One region of the Streptococcus sp. 27098_8_73 genome, then DNA from elsewhere that is predicted to be linked to it. Evidence: riboswitches for the same ligand, from Rfam matches in the RefSeq annotation. Region 1 holds a riboswitch; the other holds the start of a gene.
What was found. A riboswitch is a leader RNA that binds a small molecule or an ion and turns the genes downstream of it on or off. The one in region 1 is predicted to bind preQ1.
Positions count from the first base shown of each region.

Region 1 (12,362 bases):
TTACTCGTCTTATTCACTCTTATTCATTCAAGCATTTTTGGACTAATTTTAGGCTTGCAATTCTTTGTTCCTTTTTTAATCATTCGGATTATTTATTGGCTAGCTTATTCCGTAGCAGTTGTCTATATTGTTTATAGTCTCATAACAAAGACATATACTAGAGTTTTTGATATTGATAAGGAGAAAATAAAGAAATATACAAATGTTATCTTGGCTTTATGGTTCATAAATTTTATTGCGGGTATTCTTATTTCAGGCTTTAAAAATTTACTTGCTCATTTACTTTTGGCTTTATTACCCATCGCTCCAATCTTTCTCATTATTATTTTAATATCATTGAGTAAATCAACATTCTCTTCACTATTTAATCTTCATGAAGTCAATAAAAACCAAGAGAAATACCGTGAAGAGTATGGCTATACCATCGAGGAATGGTATGGAAAGAAGTCAAAAATGTACAAAGAATATGTTAAGAAGCAACGAGGCATTAGTAAATAAATATCTATCCTAAGCTTTCCACCTGGGTTGACTTCAGGTGGTTTTTCTATGCTCTTCTCAAGCCGATTTGATATTGTAGTATTATATGATGTGACTAATAAGGTTGCATTAATGGATTTTAAAGGTGAAGATTATACTCGAGAGAATCTAGCTAGTGATTGTACTGACCTTTATCAAAACATATCAAGAGATTGCTTAACAAGTAATCAGCTAACCTTCCCAGTATCTATTTCTAACAAAAAGTGAGGCAAAGACCTTTTCCGAGCCTCTTCTTTGATGGTGCAGATAAGGGAAAGGCGGAAATAGTTCTGTGCGGAGATTTAGTTCAATATAGAATTTTTCTAAGGTAAGTATTTTTGAATAATTTTTATTGCATTTGCAATAAAAATCTGTTATACTATCTTCAGAAGGAGGAGGTATGTCAATTTTACGTGAGATTGGAATCATTGCTCGGGCTTTGGATTCCATCGCTAATATTGAGTTTCGTGACATAGATTTGGCGCGGGGGCAGTATCTCTATCTGGTGCGGATTGCGGAGAATCCTGGGATTATTCAGGAGGAGCTGTCAGACTTGCTCAAGGTGGATCGCTCAACGGTGGCTCGTTCAGTCAAGAAGCTAGAAAATAAAGGCTTAGTGGAGCAGCGGCCAGCAGCCAATAACCGCAAGAACAAGGAATGGTTCGTCACTGATAAGGGGGCAACACTTTATCCTTTTATCATAGCGGAAAACGAATATTCGGAGCAGGTTTCGTTGGAAAAATTTTCAGAAAACGAGCGAAAAGAGTTAGAAAAGTTGCTGGTTCGTGTCCGAGAGAATATTACCAAGGACTGGGAGCTGGTCAAAAAAGGCCAGAAAAGAAATTATTGAGGTAGAACATGAAAGTTACAGTTGAAAATGAATTTTGGGCTTTGTTTCCAGAAGCTCAGATTAGTGTTTTAGTGGTCAAGGGGTTGGATAATAGAGTGGATGAAAGTAAGGATCCTTATTTCAAATCCCTGCTGGATAAGGGAGCGAAGCGAGCAGCAGACTTTATTCCAGATGAGAACTTCACTCAGAATGATGTCATTCAGGAGTGGCGGCAGGCTTTCGGCCAATTTAAGACCAAGAAAGGAGCGCGTTCCTCTATCGAAGCCCTACTCAAGCGGGTCAGTCAAGGACGGGAATTTAACCCCATCAATCCTTTAGTAGATATTTATAATAGTGTTTCCCTTTCTTATGCTGTTCCTTGTGGCGGTGAGGATTTGGACAAGATTGTCGGTGGTCTTTATCTAGGAAAAGCCAAGGGTGGCGAAGCATTTTTCCCACTGGGAGCTGAGACTGATGTACCAGCTTTGGCAGAAGAAATCATCTACTATGATGAAGAGGGGGCGGTTTGCCGTTGTCTTAACTGGCGAGAAGCACAACGAACCATGTTGACAGAAGAGACCAAAGATGCCATCTTGGTTATCGAAGCCATCAATGGAGAGCAGGCGGCGCGTGCCCAAGCAGCCATGACTGAACTCCAGACTCTGATTGAGGACTATTTTGGGGTTAAGGGTGATATTACTCACCTGACAGCTGACAATGCCAGCTTGGAAGTCTAAAAATAAAAATATCTGGATCAGAAATATCTGGTCCAGATGTTTTTGTTTTGGGGAAATAGGCTAATCTATTCTTATTTTGCCTTGTTTTTAAAGACAAAAATCTTGCTGAAGACATAGTTGAGAATGATAATTAGCACTTGAGCAATGAAAGTTTCGATGGTATTGACCATTTTGATATTGTTATTGACAAACTGGCCTATGATTTGTGGGAAACTAGTGACAAAGATAAAGGTTAGCAGTAAATTCAAGGCCATAGTAGCCAGGCGGGTTGTGAAAAATTTGACTAATCGCACTGGCCAGCCCTGTCTTGTCTGCTTGAAAACGATAGTATCGTTGGTCACAAAGGCAAAGAGAATGCCCAGAATATCACCTATTATCGTAGCCAGTAGTTCATTTCCCGTCAGTTCATAGCAGAGCATCCGACTGACAACGGATACGACAGTGGTTGCCACACCAAAGAAGAGGTAGGATAGGACTTCATTGTCAAAGAATTTTTTAATCAAAGTTTTCATAAGCATAGTCTATCACATTTCTAGGATTTATGCTATACTAGTGAGGTTGTCGATTTGAAGGAGATAGCTTTTCCATCTGAGGCAACCCTTGGCGCTTAACTTCTTTCGCCAAGCATATTACACGCGCTCATGCGCTAAAGGAGAAAACATGAAACAAGAAAATTTATCAGTTCGTGATTTGACACACATTGCCATCGTTGCTGCCATTTATGTAGCCCTAACCGTCACGCCTCCCTTAAATGCGATTAGTTACGGTGCTTATCAGTTTAGAATTTCTGAAACGATGAACTTTATGGCCTTTTACAATCGTAAATACATCCTGGGAGTGACCATTGGCTGTATGATTGCCAATCTCTATAGCTTTGGAATCATTGATGTCTTTGTTGGTGGTTGGTCAACTTTAGTTTTCCTATCATTAGGTGTCTACCTTTTCAGCCGCTATAAGAATCAGTACTTGATTAAAGATTTGCTTCGCTTGGATCATTTCTATTTTGCCATTTTCTTCTCTATTTCGATGGTGACGATTGCGGCAGAGTTGTATTTCTTACAGGGCTTGCCATTCTTCCTGACTTGGTTCACAACGGCTATTGGAGAATTTGCTTCCTTGATAGTTGGAGCTATCATTATTAACCAGATTGCGAAAAGGATTGATTTGACAAAATAAGACAGCAGAGAGCGGATTTCCGCTCTTTTTATGTCCTCTTTTTTAGTGAGAATTCGGAACAAATAGAGGAAGATTTTGTGTATTTGTGATAAAATAGAAGTATGAAAGAAAGAATGTCAGAATTAGTCAAATTGCTTAATCGATACGCCCATGAATACTATACGGCAGACAGGCCAAGTGTATCGGACAGCGAGTATGACAGACTCTATCGCGAGTTAGTGGAGTTAGAAGAAAAGTACCCAACTGATATCCTACCTGATAGCCCAACGCATCGGGTGGGTGGGAAGATTTTAGAAGGATTTGAAAAATATCCACACCAGTATCCTCTCTTTAGTTTGCAGGATGCTTTTTCACGTGAAGAATTAATGGCTTTTGACCAGCGAATCCGCAAGGAATTTCCCCAGGTTTCCTATATTTGTGAGCTCAAGATTGATGGGCTCTCTATTTCTCTGACCTATGAAAAAGGAATCTTGGTAGCAGGAGCGACTCGGGGGGATGGCTCTGTTGGAGAAAACATCACTGAAAATCTCAAGCGGGTCAAGGATATTCCGCTGACTTTGAAAGAGCCGCTGGACATTACGGTTCGCGGAGAGTGCTACATGCCCAAGGCTTCCTTTGATGCGGTCAATCAGCTGCGGCAGGAGAACGGTGAGCCTGAGTTTGCCAATCCCCGCAATGCGGCAGCAGGAACCTTGCGCCAGTTGGACACAGCAGTTGTGGCCAAGCGTAATCTAGCAACCTTCCTCTACCAAGAAGCCAGTCCGACTGAGGCCGGCAGCCAAGAAGCAGTTTTGAACAAGCTAGCTTCTTTGGGCTTCTCAGTTAATCCGATTCATTTTCTAGCAAATTCTATCGATTCCGTTTGGGAGTTTATCGAAAAGATTGCCAAAGAGCGGGACAGTCTGCCTTATGAGATTGACGGTATTGTCATCAAGGTCAATGACTTGGCGGTGCAAGAGGAGCTTGGATTTACGGTCAAGGCACCTAAGTGGGCTATCGCTTATAAGTTTCCAGCTGAGGAAAAGGAAGCCCAGCTTCTGTCTGTTGACTGGACAGTCGGTCGGACAGGAGTTGTGACTCCGACAGCCAATCTGACGCCAGTGCAGCTAGCGGGAACGACTGTCAGCCGAGCAACCTTGCACAATGTGGACTACATTGCGGAGAAGGATATTCGTCAGAAAGACACCGTTATCGTCTATAAGGCAGGGGATATTATTCCTGCTGTCTTGCGCGTGGTGGAGTCTAAGCGGGTCTCAGAAGAGGCTTTGGAAATACCAAGTCACTGTCCGAGCTGTGAGAGTGAGCTTGTGCATTTTGAGGACGAAGTGGCTCTGCGCTGCATCAACCCGCTCTGCCCAGCCCAGATTAAGGAAGGATTGATCCACTTTGCCAGTCGGGATGCCATGAACATCACGGGTCTTGGTCCAGCAGTTGTCGAAAAGGTCTTTGATAAGAACTTGGTTAAGGATGTGGCTGGAATTTACCGACTTTCTGTAGAAGATTTGCTGACCTTGGACGGCTTTAAGGAAAAATCAGCGAATAAATTGTATACTGCTATTCAAGCTTCCAAGGAAAACTCAGCAGAGAAATTGCTCTTTGGTCTGGGAATCCGTCACGTGGGAAGCAAGGCTAGTCGGATTTTGATGGAGAAATTCCACGATATGATCAAGCTGTCTCAGGCCAGTCAAGAGGAAATTTCTTCTATTGACAGCTTGGGGACAGTTATCGCTCAGAGTCTGAATTCTTACTTTGAGCAAGAAGGTAGTCAGCTTCTGCTGCAAGAATTACAAGAAGCTGGTGTTAACCTAGACTATCTAGGGGAGAAAGTGGCAGCTGATGCCGCTCTCGCTGGCAAAACAGTCGTATTGACCGGAAAATTACAAAAATTAACACGGAATCAAGCTAAAGAAAAGTTGCTGAGCTTGGGTGCAAATGTCGCTGGAAGTGTGTCTAAAAAGACAGATTTGGTGGTGGCAGGTACCGATGCAGGCAGCAAATTAATCAAAGCTCAAGAACTTGGGATCGAGATTCGAGACGAGGACTGGCTAGATAGCTTGTGAGGCTGAGTATGGAAAATAAAATAAAAAAAGCAAGATTAATTTATAACCCAACTTCTGGGCAGGAAATTATCAAAAAAAATATTGCCGAAGTCTTGGACGTCTTGGAAGATGTTGGCTATGAGACCAGTGCCTACCAGACAACTCCAGAGCCTTTCTCTGCTCAGCGAGAAGCTGAAAGAGTAGCAAGAGCAGGTTTTGATTTGGTTATAGCAGCTGGTGGAGATGGGACTATCAATGAAGTGGTGAATGGGGTTGCGGGCCTAGATGTGCGCCCTAAGCTGGCTTTCATCCCAACTGGTACAACCAATGATTATGCGCGTGCCTTGAAAATTCCTATGGGAGATCCAGTGGTTGCAGCTCGTATTATCGAGAAAAACCAGACGATTCAGATGGATATCGGCCGGGCTTATGGCAGCAAATACTTTATCAACATTGCGGCGGCGGGCACGCTGACAGAGCTGACTTATAGTGTCCCTAGTGAAGTCAAGACCCGTCTAGGCTATCTGGCTTATGTAGCCGAAGGAGCCAAAATGCTGCCACGTTCCAAATCCCGTAAGGTACGGATTGAGCATGACCATGGTGTTTTTGAGGGCAAGATTTCGCTTGTCTTTGCAGCCTTGACTAATTCTATCGGAGGCTTTGAAAAACTAGCGCCAGATACCAAACTGGACGATGGAAATTTCACCTTGATTCTTGTAAAAACGGCCAAGTTGTTTGATATGCTTAGTCTCATCATACAAGCAATTAATGGTGGCCAACATGTGACGGATGCTAATGTTGAATATCTGAAAACCAGCAAATTGAAGCTAGAAGTATTGGATAAAAAAGCACCCTTTATGTTGAACTTGGATGGTGAGTACGGAGGAGATACACCAGTAGAATTGGAAGTTTTGCACAATCATCTGGAGTTTTTCGCCAATATAGATGAAATAGATGAGAGCGCTCTTTCCTTAGAAAAATTAGAATGAAGAGATAAATGAAAATGCTAGACTATAAGGTCATTGTCCATTACCACAATCCTAAGGGAGATTACTTTTCTTATGATTTGTGGCAGTGGCAGACAGATCAGTGGGGAAAAGAAGCACCTTTTTCTAAACTAGATTATTTTGGTATTCAGGGAGAACTATCTTTTAAAAGTTGGGAGCCCCTTAGTCAGGCTCATGTGATTGTCAAGCGTTCAGACTGGTCCAGCCAATCTTGCGATTATCACATTGACTTATTGCCAGTTCATTTGCCTACAGAGGTGTGGTTGATTGAAGGAGATCACCAGGTCTACTATTCCTTGCAAGCGGCGACGACGAGCCACCAATATTCGCGGCGACGTCCTCATAATTTCGATGTGGCCATGCGGTCGGATTATTTTGATGAATGCTGGGGCTACCAAGGTTGGCTTGGGCATCGTCTGCGGGGGCAAGTAAATGAGTTTAAAGTTTGGGCTCCGACAGCCAAAAAAGTTGAATTGCTAGTCTATGAAACTTCGGATAATCAAGCAGCTGTTTATAAAGAATTCCCTATGGAAAAGGGCGAAATTTACTCGCACGATCATGCAAAAAATACAATCGGAGTTTGGTCGGTGGAAGTGCCAGAAGATTTAGCTGGCAAGGCCTACCAGTATCATGTTCATTTTGAAAACCAGCATTTTTTGACGCGCGATCCTTATACAATTGCTACCAGTCCAGATGGCAAGCGTTCAGCTATTGTTGCTGAACAGGACAAGACTGTTGATGGTTTTAAGGTATGTCAAGGCAAGGAGGCAACTTGGCGTTTAGATAATCCGAATCAGGCGGTCATCTATGAGATGCATATCCGAGATATTAGCAAATCGCCTAGTTCCGGTGTCGCAGAGCATTTGCGAGGGACTTTTTTAGGTGCTTGTCAACGTGGCACTAGAAATAGTCAGGGAGACCAGACCACTTTTGATTACATTCGTAATCTAGGTATCAATGTCGTGCAGCTCCAGCCGGTTTCTGACCGACACAAGGACTATGACGAAAATGGCCAAGTTACTTATAACTGGGGCTATGATCCACAGAACTACAATGCACCAGAAACCAGTTTTTCTTCTAATCCAGATGATCCAGGTCAGGCTATCCGAGATTTGAAAATCATGATTCAGGCTTATCATGATGCAGGGATTTCTGTGACCTTAGATGTGGTTTACAATCATATTTATTCCACCTTTGACTCAGCCTTTCAGTCAACGGTTCCCGATTATTACTACCGGATGAATCCCAACGGTTCTTTCCAAAACGGTACCGGAGTTGGTAGCGAGACGGCCAGTGAGCATGAAATGTTCCGCAAATTCATGATTGATTCACTTCGCTATTGGGTAGAAGAATTCAATGTGGATGGCTTCCGTTTTGATTTGATGGGAATCCATGATGTCACCACCATGAATATCATCCGAGAAGAAATGGACAAAATTGATCCACGGATTTTGCTTTATGGTGAAGGTTGGGATATGGGAACAGGCCTGATGCCAGAGGACAAGGCTAAGAAAGACAATGCTTATCAACTGCCGCGAATTGGCTTTTTCAATGATACCCAGCGCGATGCGATAAAGGGTGCTGAAGTCTACGGTGGTCTGAAAGCAGGTTATGTGAGCGGACAAGCGACTGAGGATATTATAGCTAAAGCCATTTTGGGCAGCAGTGAGTTAGGCTCCTATTTGACACCAACTCAGGTTCTGAATTATGTGGAGGCACATGATAATTTCAATCTGCATGACTTGCTGGTTGACTTGCACCCAGATGATGATGAGGTCACTCGGACGAAAAGAATTGAGCTGGCAACAGCTATGAACTTGCTCATGCAGGGAATGGCATTTATGGAATTGGGACAAGAATTTTCTCGCACGAAACTAGTAGGAACAGGCGAAGAGGGCCAAGTCCTGCCTAGCGACCGTGACAGAGCCATGAATAGCTACAATGCTCCCGATGCTGTCAACAAAGTGAATTGGGAACTGATCAGTCAACATCAGGAGAGTATTGACTATATCAAGCAGATTATTCACTTAAAGACAAGTCAGAAGGAATTTTCTTATCAAACCTATGAAGAGATTTACAAGCATGTCTTTGTAAGAGAAGCCTTTGCCGGCAGTGGTATCGTCATTTTTGAGATTAAAGACGAAAAACATTATGAAATCATTTTTAATGCAAGTGGACTGCCCTATTACCTTGAGAATGCGGATCATCTACGTTTATTGGTCGGAAATAGTCGTCATAAGAGACCCTTCTATGTGGAGAATCTAACAGCTTCCGTTTTTGAAGTGATTGCATAATATGAATAAAAATAAGAAAAGATTGAAGACAGGCTTTGCAGCTTAAGTCTTCAATCTTTTTTTGTGCTTCAAAAAAAAAAAACTCTCCCTCAACATTTTTCAATGTTTTAGGAAGAGTTGAGTAGCCTCATAGATTAGGGACTGGCACTTGAACTGGAGGAGCTAGAAGAGCTGGAGGCCTCTCCGCTAGTTCCCTCTTCGCTACTAGTGCTAGAGTGAAATTGTTCTGGGTGAAGTACTCGATAACTTGGTGAATTAAAGAGATCCACAGAGGATACACCGCCACGTTTGGAATAAAGGCTAGTCGATTGATCACCTTTTTCTTTCTCAATGGCCTTGAGGGCTTTCAAAGAGTTGATGTAGTTGTAATCATCAGGATTGACTTTTCCTAGGTTATTGCCCGTATAAAAGCGGAATAGGTCCCCTGTCTGAATAGCATCGCTCATTTTCAGCTGTGTATTTGCGGCTGTTCGGATAGCTTCTAGTTCAGCCGTTGTTGACTCGTCTGGCAGAGTGATCTCCTCACCAGTTTGTGTGTTGTAAATGCGGCCGCTATAACTTGTGTATTTTGGTGTTACAAAGTTATTGGTTGAGCGGAAGGCCACGATTTGCTGGTGCTGAGGTGAGAGGAGGTCTTGCCCGACTTGGAGGTAATTTTTGGAGTCAATCCCCAATAAATGCTCCAAGGTTGGCAGCATATCGATTTGTCCGCCAAAGGTATCGATGATTTTTCCCTTTTCCATTCCAGGTATCACGACCATGTATGGCACTCTCTGCAACATGGCGTTGTCGTAACTAGACCATGTCTCAGAATTTTTATTGATCAGAGGTGCCAGAGCTGGATTACGGGAATTAGAAATTCCATAGTGGTCTCCGTAGAGGACAATGATTGAATTTTCATAGAGTCCAGCTTCTTTCAGGTAGTCAAAGAAGGCTTTGACAGCTGAGTCGAGGTAGTTTGCTGTTGCAAAATAGCCATTGATGGTTTCGTCTTTGGTATCTGCCAGTGGGAAACCAATCTCATCGCCAATCAGACTAGTGGTATAAGGATAGTGATTAGAGACGGTGATGTATTTGGCATAGAAAGGCTGCTGCAAATGTTCCAGATATTTGATGGAATCTTTGAACATAATTTTATCGTTCAAGCCATACTGGAAGGAGTTGGTCTCGTCTTGCTTGGTAAAGTAGGACGCATCGAAGAAATAATTATAACCCCATTGCTTGTAGGCTGTATTGCGGTTCCAGAAGCTACCTGTATTTCCATGGAAAACAGCAGATGTGTAGTCTCCATTTTTTGATAGGATAAAAGGTGCTGCTTGTTGGGTATTAGTACCGCCGTAGTTTACCATGAAGGAGCCTTGGTTGAGACCAAAGAGGCCTGTTTCAATCATGGTCTCAGCATCGGAAGTCTTTCCAGCCTTGACCTGGTTAAAGATGTTTGAAAAGGCTAAAGTAGAGTTGGAGTGGTAAAGGGAGTTAAGGAAAGGCGTAACTTCGTATTCCTTGCCCTCCATCTGTAGTTTATAATCAATCAGAAACTGCTGGAAGCTCTCTAGATGGACATAGATAACATTGCGACCTTTGGCAATGCCGTAGTATTCAGAGTTTGGCTCAGCATAGTGGGATTGGATATATTGTTGAACGGGTTCTAGATCCTTGGCAGAGGCTTTGGAACGCTCTTTATTAGCAGCATAGGTTTGATTGGCACTGTAGCCCAGGAAGGCAGGAAGACCAAGGGCGCGAACGACATAGTAATTTGAAAATCCGCGTGTCAGGAGCTCAGGACGATCAATTTCTGCTAGGAAAAGATTGACCGAAAAGAGCATCGCTGATAGGGACGTTACAGCAAAGCTAGCGCGGAAATTAAACCTACGATGATCCAAGCGGATATATTTTTTATAAAAAAGCCAGCCTAGAATGGGGAAATCAATGATATAGATAGCATCCCAAGGGCGGAAGAGTTCCATGGCTGCGGCTCCGAGACCTGCAGACACCTTACTGGAGGCCAACATGGTATTGACTGTCACAAAGTCGGTAAACTCACGGTAGTAGATGGAGTTTGAGACCAACCAGACAAAGAGCATGATGTAGATAGCCGTGCTGACACAATAAAAAATCTTCGTCGGCTTGATATAAAGAGCGAGTCCAATCAGTAAAAGTCCAATTGGGAAAGGGTTAATCAGAGCCAGAAAAATTTGATAGGCTCCTTGAATATCTAAATTAAAATCAACGGTATAAGCCCACATGGTTTTTAACCAATAAATCGTGAGCAAGCTCAAGACGAAACCGAGCCTTGTACTCATAAAATTGAGTAAATTCTTGGTTATTTTTTTCACAGAAAGATACTTCCTTGTCTTATTTCCTAAAAATTCTCTTCTTCTAAGTATATCACAATTTTTCAAGTTGAGGAAAAATTGAGGTGATTTAGTGTTTAGTTTATTTTATTTGTAAGGTAATTTAATAAGGGCAATCATTTCCTAGCTTCAGGATTGTTCGCAAGAATATCTAAAATTAAACTGGCTTTGTTTCATGATAGATAGTGGAAAGTAGGAGTAAGGAAGCTTGCTTGAAAGTCCGCCTGATAAAATAAATATTTAATATATAAAATGTTGAAAATTTCTTCTACTAAAACAAGTATTATTTGAAAATAATAAATATGCTTTGAGAATTTTCACAATATTTGGTATAATAATGCTTATGAAGAAACTTACTGTTAATAAACAGACAGAGGAAAAGTTGAGAAAAGGAATTTTAGTTCTAGATAAGAATGATTTTCTAACTCTTTCATTCACCGGTCAATGTGTGGAATTGCATAGTCAGCAGGGGAAGTTCTTGGGAACGGCTTATCTCTCCTTGCAAAATAAGGGACTTGGCTGGCTAATTTCCCATGCTAAGGTAGAGCTGAACTCCGCTTTCTTTCAGCATTTGTTTGAAAAAGCCAAAGACAAGCGTTTCTATTACCGTCATGCGGAGGATACGACAGCCTATCGCCTGTTTAACCAAGAAGGTGACGGTTTTGGCGGTTTTACGGTTGATATCTATGAGAAATACGCCGTTTTCTCTTGGTACAATTCCTTTGTTTTTTCAATTAAGGATCAGATAGTGGCTGCTTTCCAGCAGGTCTTTCCTGAGGTCGCTGGAGCTTATGAGAAGATTCGCTTCAAGGGCTTGGACTATGAGTCTGCCCATCTCTACGGAGCAGAAGCGCCAGCCTATTTTACGGTTTTGGAGAATGGCGTGCGCTATCAAGTCTTCATGAATGATGGCCTGATGACTGGGATTTTTCTGGACCAGCACGAGGTGCGGGGGAGTCTGGTTGACGGCTTAGCTAGCGGAAAAAGCCTGCTCAATATGTTTTCTTATACAGCAGCTTTCTCGGTGGCAGCTGCCATGGGCGGTGCCAGTCAAACAACTTCGGTGGATTTGGCCAAACGTAGCCGCGAGCTTTCCCAAGCGCATTTTGAAGCCAATGGATTGGATTTAGAGCCCCATCGTTTCGTGGTCATGGACGTCTTTGATTACTTCAAATACGCCAAGCGTCACGAATTGAAGTATGATGTAATTGTCCTAGATCCGCCGAGCTTTGCTCGCAATAAGAAACAGACCTTCTCTGTTGCGAAAGATTATCATCGTTTGGTGGCTCAGGCCTTGGAAATCTTGAGTCCGAAAGGAACATTGATCCTTTCGACCAACGCAGCTAATGTTTCTAAAAGTAAGTTTAAAAAAGAAATTGAAAAAGGATTTGCAGGAGTCCCTCACCGCTA
Region 1 covers NZ_JAPVZT010000002.1:179,530-191,891, forward strand. The annotation lists gene O3651_RS02205 (hypothetical protein) at 1-498, shown strand, start outside; gene O3651_RS02210 (MarR family winged helix-turn-helix transcriptional regulator) at 917-1,366, shown strand; gene O3651_RS02215 (B3/4 domain-containing protein) at 1,375-2,082, shown strand; gene O3651_RS02220 (GtrA family protein) at 2,154-2,594, opposite strand; PreQ1 riboswitch class II at 2,623-2,745, shown strand; gene O3651_RS02225 (QueT transporter family protein) at 2,743-3,258, shown strand; gene ligA (NAD-dependent DNA ligase LigA) at 3,360-5,318, shown strand; gene O3651_RS02235 (diacylglycerol kinase family lipid kinase) at 5,327-6,286, shown strand; gene pulA (type I pullulanase) at 6,301-8,598, shown strand; gene O3651_RS02245 (LTA synthase family protein) at 8,733-10,934, opposite strand; gene O3651_RS02250 (class I SAM-dependent rRNA methyltransferase) at 11,296-12,362, shown strand, end outside.

Region 2 (5,563 bases), on a different contig from region 1:
TATCGCTGATTTTGGCAATATTGTTGATGGTTTTCATACTGGCTGTGACCGTGCGAGCGATGTTCGCTGTCTCCGCATTATTGGCGCGATTAAGATCGTTGCGCGCTTCCCGCATGAGCTTAAGAGACTCAAACTCAGCCATGGCTTCCATAGCCCCAATGACAATAAGAAAATCCATGATGTCCTCAGCCCGCTGCAGATAAGTGACAGCCCCCTTCTTACGCTCGATGGTCTTGGCATCCAGCAGAAAACGGCGCATTAAGGCAGACAAGTCCTCAGCATGATCCAGATAAACGGACAGGATTTCTAGCTGGTACTTGCCTGAGTCTGGCTCCCGCATGCTGCCATTTGAGAGAAAGGCTCCCCGTAGATAGGCTCGACTGGCTTCGTCATCTGACAAAATAGCCTGGTCAATCCCTGCCTCGATGCCAAAAAAGGAGTCAGCCAAGTGCAGGTCAGATAAGATTTCTTCCACTTTCTGATCTAGAAATACTGTATAAACTCGATTCTTGCGCAGATTAGTCTTCTGATGGTGGCGGATTTCTGACTTGACCTGATAAAGGTCCGACAGCAACTCATAGAGATGGCGGGCAATCTTAGCATTTTCTGTTGTGACAGACAGGGTCAAACCACTGCTGGCCAAGCCCAAACTGCCAGACATCTTGATCATGGCAGCCAACTCATTTTTGTCTTTTACAGATAAGCTTAAAAGCTCTTCTTTTACTTTTACTGTAAAGCTCATTTGCGCACCTGTATAATCTGCATCAATTCATCAACAAGTAACTCTCCATCATGAAAAGCTCCGCCATTTTCCAAACGAAGGAAATTCGATGAAATGACACGCGGAACTTGCTCTTGCAGCCCTCGAAAATTATGCTCCACCTGAACCAGATATTCATCAAATTTATTGCTATTCATATACTCGCGCGGAACTGGCTCGATATTGACCAAGACAGTATCAATGAACTTTTTGCCCAGATGGCGATGCAATACTTGAACGTGGTCGCTATCTGAAAAGTGCTCGGTTTCGCCACGTTGAGTCATAATATTGCAAACATAGGCTACTTCTGCCTTAGTATCTAAAATAGCTTGGCCGATTTCTTCGATTACGAGGTTTGGCAAGATAGAGGTAAAGAGAGAACCCGGCCCCAGCACCACCATATCGCTATCCAAAATACTCTGGACTACCTTTCTACTAGCAACAGGCTTTGCATCATCATAGGTATTGGTCACATAGACCCGCTCAATCATACCAGCCTTACTAGCCAGATTGCTCTCACCGACAACTTCCGTTCCATCTGTAAACACAGCATGCAGAGTTAGCGGAGTGTCGCTTGAAGGGTAGATTTTACCTGTTGTATGGAAAAACTTGGTTAGAAGCTGCATGGCATTATAGGTCGAACCCTGCATTTCGGAAATGCCAGCAATAATCAGATTCCCCAAGGGATGTCCTGCTAGAATGCCGTCTCCTTTGGCAAAGCGATACTGGAAGACCTTCTCATAAAACTTTGGCATATCAGACATGGCGACCAAAACATTTCGCAAGTCACCCGGCGGCGTCAGCTGCTGAATGTTTTTACGCAGCTCACCAGAACTACCGCCATCATCTGCAACTGTGACAATAGCTGTGATTTCTACATCCTTTTTCCGCAGGCTGTCTAAAATGACTGAAATTCCTGTACCGCCGCCGATAACTGTAATTCTCGGTTTTCTCATGAGCGGTTCACCGTTTCCTTCCGACGATTTTTGTCGCGATGACTGGCATTAACTGGCCAATTTTTCGCTAAATCATCCGCCAAACGCTGTGCAAAAGCCACACTACGGTGTTGTCCACCTGTACAGCCAACTGCAATAGTCAGCACAGACTTTCCTTCCTTTTGATAGCCAGGCAAAATCGGCTCAATCAAGCCCAGCAAATGCTGGTAAAACTCTTCTGACTCCGCATGGTTCATGACATAGTCAAAGACATCCTTATCCAAGCCTGTCTGATTGCGCAATTCAGGTTTATAGTAGGGATTAGGCAGGAAACGCACATCAAAAACCAAGTCCGCATCCAGAGGCAAACCGTATTTGAAGCCAAAACTCATAACCTCAATGCGGAAACTGTGCAGATCAGCCTGGTTTGAAAATTGTTCAGAGATGGTCTTTCTTAGCTCCCGTGGTGTCAGTTCCGTCGTATCTACAACATTTTGACTTAGATTTTTCAGAGGGGCTAAGAGCTCACGCTCCAGTTTGATTCCATCTAAAATTCGTCCGTCGGCTGCCAAAGGGTGACTGCGTCTCGTTTCCTTATAGCGAGCCACCAACTCCTTGTCGGCCGCATCCAAAAATAGAATTTTAAAATCAATTTCCGTGCTTCTTTCTAGCTCATCCAGAATATCCTGAATCTCCAAAAAGAAGGAGCGACTCCTCATATCAACAACCAGAGCCAACTTATCATTGTCCTTTGTCCCTTCGACCAACTGCAAAAACTTTGGTACTAAGGTCGGCGGCATATTATCAATGGTAAAATAACCCAAATCCTCAAAGGACTGGATGGCGACAGTCTTTCCGGCACCGCTCATTCCTGTCACAATCACTAATTGAATCTTGTGTTCAGCCATTCTTTCTCCCTTCGTCTAACATTTTATTTCTAAAAAAGGACGGGAAACTTCTCCCGGTCCCAAGCATTTATTCTACAATCTCAGCAATGACTTCGATTTCGATTTTTACATCACGAGGCAAGCGAGCCACTTCTACTGCCGAACGAGCTGGAAACTCGCTCTTAAAAGCCGTTTTGTAGACCTCATTAAATGGCACAAAATCATTGATATCACTTAGGAAGCAGGTCGCCTTGATCACATGGTCAAAATCTGTTCCAGCTGCTTCCAAAATAGCTCCTACATTTTTTAAAACTTGCTGGGTCTGCTCTTCAATCGTTGCACCTACAATTTCTCCTGTCTCTGGTGATAAAGGAATCTGACCACTTGCAAATAAAAGGTTGCCAACGATTTTTCCTTGAACATATGGTCCGATTGCTGCTGGTGCTTTATCTGTTTGTACTATTTTTGCCATTGTATTCTCCTCATTTCTTTTATCTTACTTATTATATCATAAAGTCAAAAGACTGACTATTCTTGTCCCCCTTCCCATTGACTTTTAGGAAATTTTTCTTTATGATAGTAAATGCATAATTCAAAACACTTGTTTTGGACTGGTTCGCAAACTTCCCAGTATAAAAAACTAAGTACCCTTATATTCTAAAGTAATGTAATTGCGCATAGTTTTTTCTGGTGTCCTGCCACTTTGGCAGAACTAACTGAGAGGTTGAGACGGAGGTTTCAGCCTTATTTTATTTCTCAAAAGGAGGACCTATGAAAAGAAAAGTTATTATTGACTGCGATCCTGGCATAGACGACAGCCTAGCCCTGCTCTATGCCCTACAACACCCTGACTTAGAGGTCGTTGCTTTGACCATAGTCGCTGGAAATGTCCCAGTAGAACTTGGTCTTGAAAATGCATTTAAAATCCTGGAAAGGCTGAATCGGCTGGATATCCCAGTCTATGTAGGAGCCGACAAGCCCTTGGTTCGTGACTTCGTCTCTGCTCAGGATACCCACGGCATGGATGGATTGGGAGAAAGCGGAATAACAAGAAGCAGTTCCACCCAAGCCCAACCACAAGCAGCTTATGACTTTCTGGCTGACTATTTCCAGAAAAATAGTGATACTTCCATCGTTGCACTGGGGCCTTTGACCAATATTGCTTTGGCTCTTAGGAAAAATCCTAACCTTGGGCAACATCTATACCGATTTGTCAGCATGGGCGGCAGCTACAAATCGCATGGCAACTGCTCACCCGTAGCGGAGTACAACTACTGGTGCGATCCGCATGCAGCCCAAGAAACCTACGAAAAACTTGGAAAGAAGATCGAAATGGTCGGTCTAGATGTTACTCGAAAGATTGTCTTGACGCCTAATCTCTTGGAATATATGCGATTTATCAATCCTGAAGTCGCTGACTTTATCGGAAAAATCACTCGTTTTTACTGGGATTTTCATTGGGAGTATGAACATATTATCGGCTGTGTCATCAACGATCCATTGGCCGTTGCCCATTTTCTGTATAAGGACCTTTGTCAAGGATTTGACTCCTTCGTCGATCTCGCAACGGAAGGCATTGCCATGGGACAAACGCTAGTTGATGCCTATCATTTTTATGGTAAGCAAGCCAATGCTAAGGTGCTGACCCAAGTAAACACCCACCTCTTCTTTCAGGATTTTCTCTCCGTGATACTCAACACTTCAAAGGAAATCATCTACCAAGATCTAGAAACTTTAATTTAGGATAAGATTATGAAAAAAATAACACCATTTACCATTACATTTACAGCTATCTGCATCGCTCTAAACTATATCGGTGCCAACATCGCCCTTTTTCTAAAACTTCCTGTTTATTTGGATACTTTTGGAACGATATTAGCCAGCCTCATTTTAGGACCTATTTTCGGAGTAGGAACTGCGATTGCCAGTGCTCTTATTAGCGCCTTTACAACAGACATTTCTGCTATTTATTTCTCTCCAGTAGCCATTCTTTTGGCTCTTCTTGTCTCAGTCTTTTTCACTTCTGATTCAAAACCAAGACTAAATCTTCTCTGGAAAACGGTTCTAGTCTCTCTGCCAGCAACTGCTTTGGCCTCTCTGATCACTGTGATAGTCTTCAAAGGAATTACCCCAAGCGGCTCTAGTATTATCGTTCAAGGTTTACACGGTTTAGGCTTAGATTTGGTCACCAGCACCATCATCGTCCAAGCGCTAACCGACTATGCAGACCGACTCATTGTTATTGGGGTTAGTCTTGCCTTCATCCCACAACTCAAAAAAGCCATCCCAAGAATCTTTGCAAAATCCAGCAATGCATAAATCAAAAGAACTACTCAGAAAATATAATTTCGAGTAGTTCTTTTAGTTTAACATTGTCTTTTATAGGTCTTTAATGTTAAGTTATAAAAAAGGAGTAGGCAAACTCTTCTAGAGTCCAATCCTACTCCCAAGCTACATTTTGAGATTAGTTGCGTCCCTTGAGAACAGCCTCAATGATAGCCATTCTGACAAAGACGCCATTTGTCATTTGCTCTACAATTCGAGATTTTGGAGCTTCAACCAGATGATCTGCAATTTCTACATCGCGATTGACAGGCGCTGGGTGCATCAGGATTGCAGTATCCTTCATACGATCATAGCGCTCTTGCGTCAAACCATGGAGTTTATGATAATTTTCCTTAGAGAAAATAGAGTTGTAGTCATGGCGCTCATGCTGCACGCGCAGGAACATCATGACATCCACTTGGTCAATCACTTCGTCAATCGTTACGAATTTACCATAGTCAGCAAATTCCTCACTTCTCCACTCATCTGGACCAGCAAAGAAGAGCTCGGCACCAAGACGTTTCAAGATTTGCATATTAGACTTGGCTACACGAGAGTGATCAAGGTCACCAGCGATAGCTACTTTCAAACCATCAAAATGACCGAATTCTTGGTAAATTGTCATCAAGTCAAGCAAACTTTGGCTCGGATGCTGA
Region 2 covers NZ_JAPVZT010000001.1:15,817-21,379, reverse strand. The annotation lists gene whiA (DNA-binding protein WhiA) at 1-742, opposite strand, end outside; gene O3651_RS00100 (YvcK family protein) at 739-1,716, opposite strand; gene rapZ (RNase adapter RapZ) at 1,713-2,603, opposite strand; gene O3651_RS00090 (RidA family protein) at 2,671-3,054, opposite strand; PreQ1 riboswitch class I at 3,188-3,232, shown strand; gene O3651_RS00085 (nucleoside hydrolase) at 3,354-4,325, shown strand; gene O3651_RS00080 (LytS/YhcK type 5TM receptor domain-containing protein) at 4,335-4,901, shown strand; gene O3651_RS00075 (aspartate carbamoyltransferase catalytic subunit) at 5,047-5,563, opposite strand, start outside.
Region 2: it holds a riboswitch for preQ1, as region 1 does, so the genes downstream of both, O3651_RS00085 (nucleoside hydrolase) here and O3651_RS02225 (QueT transporter family protein) in region 1, are expected to answer to the same signal.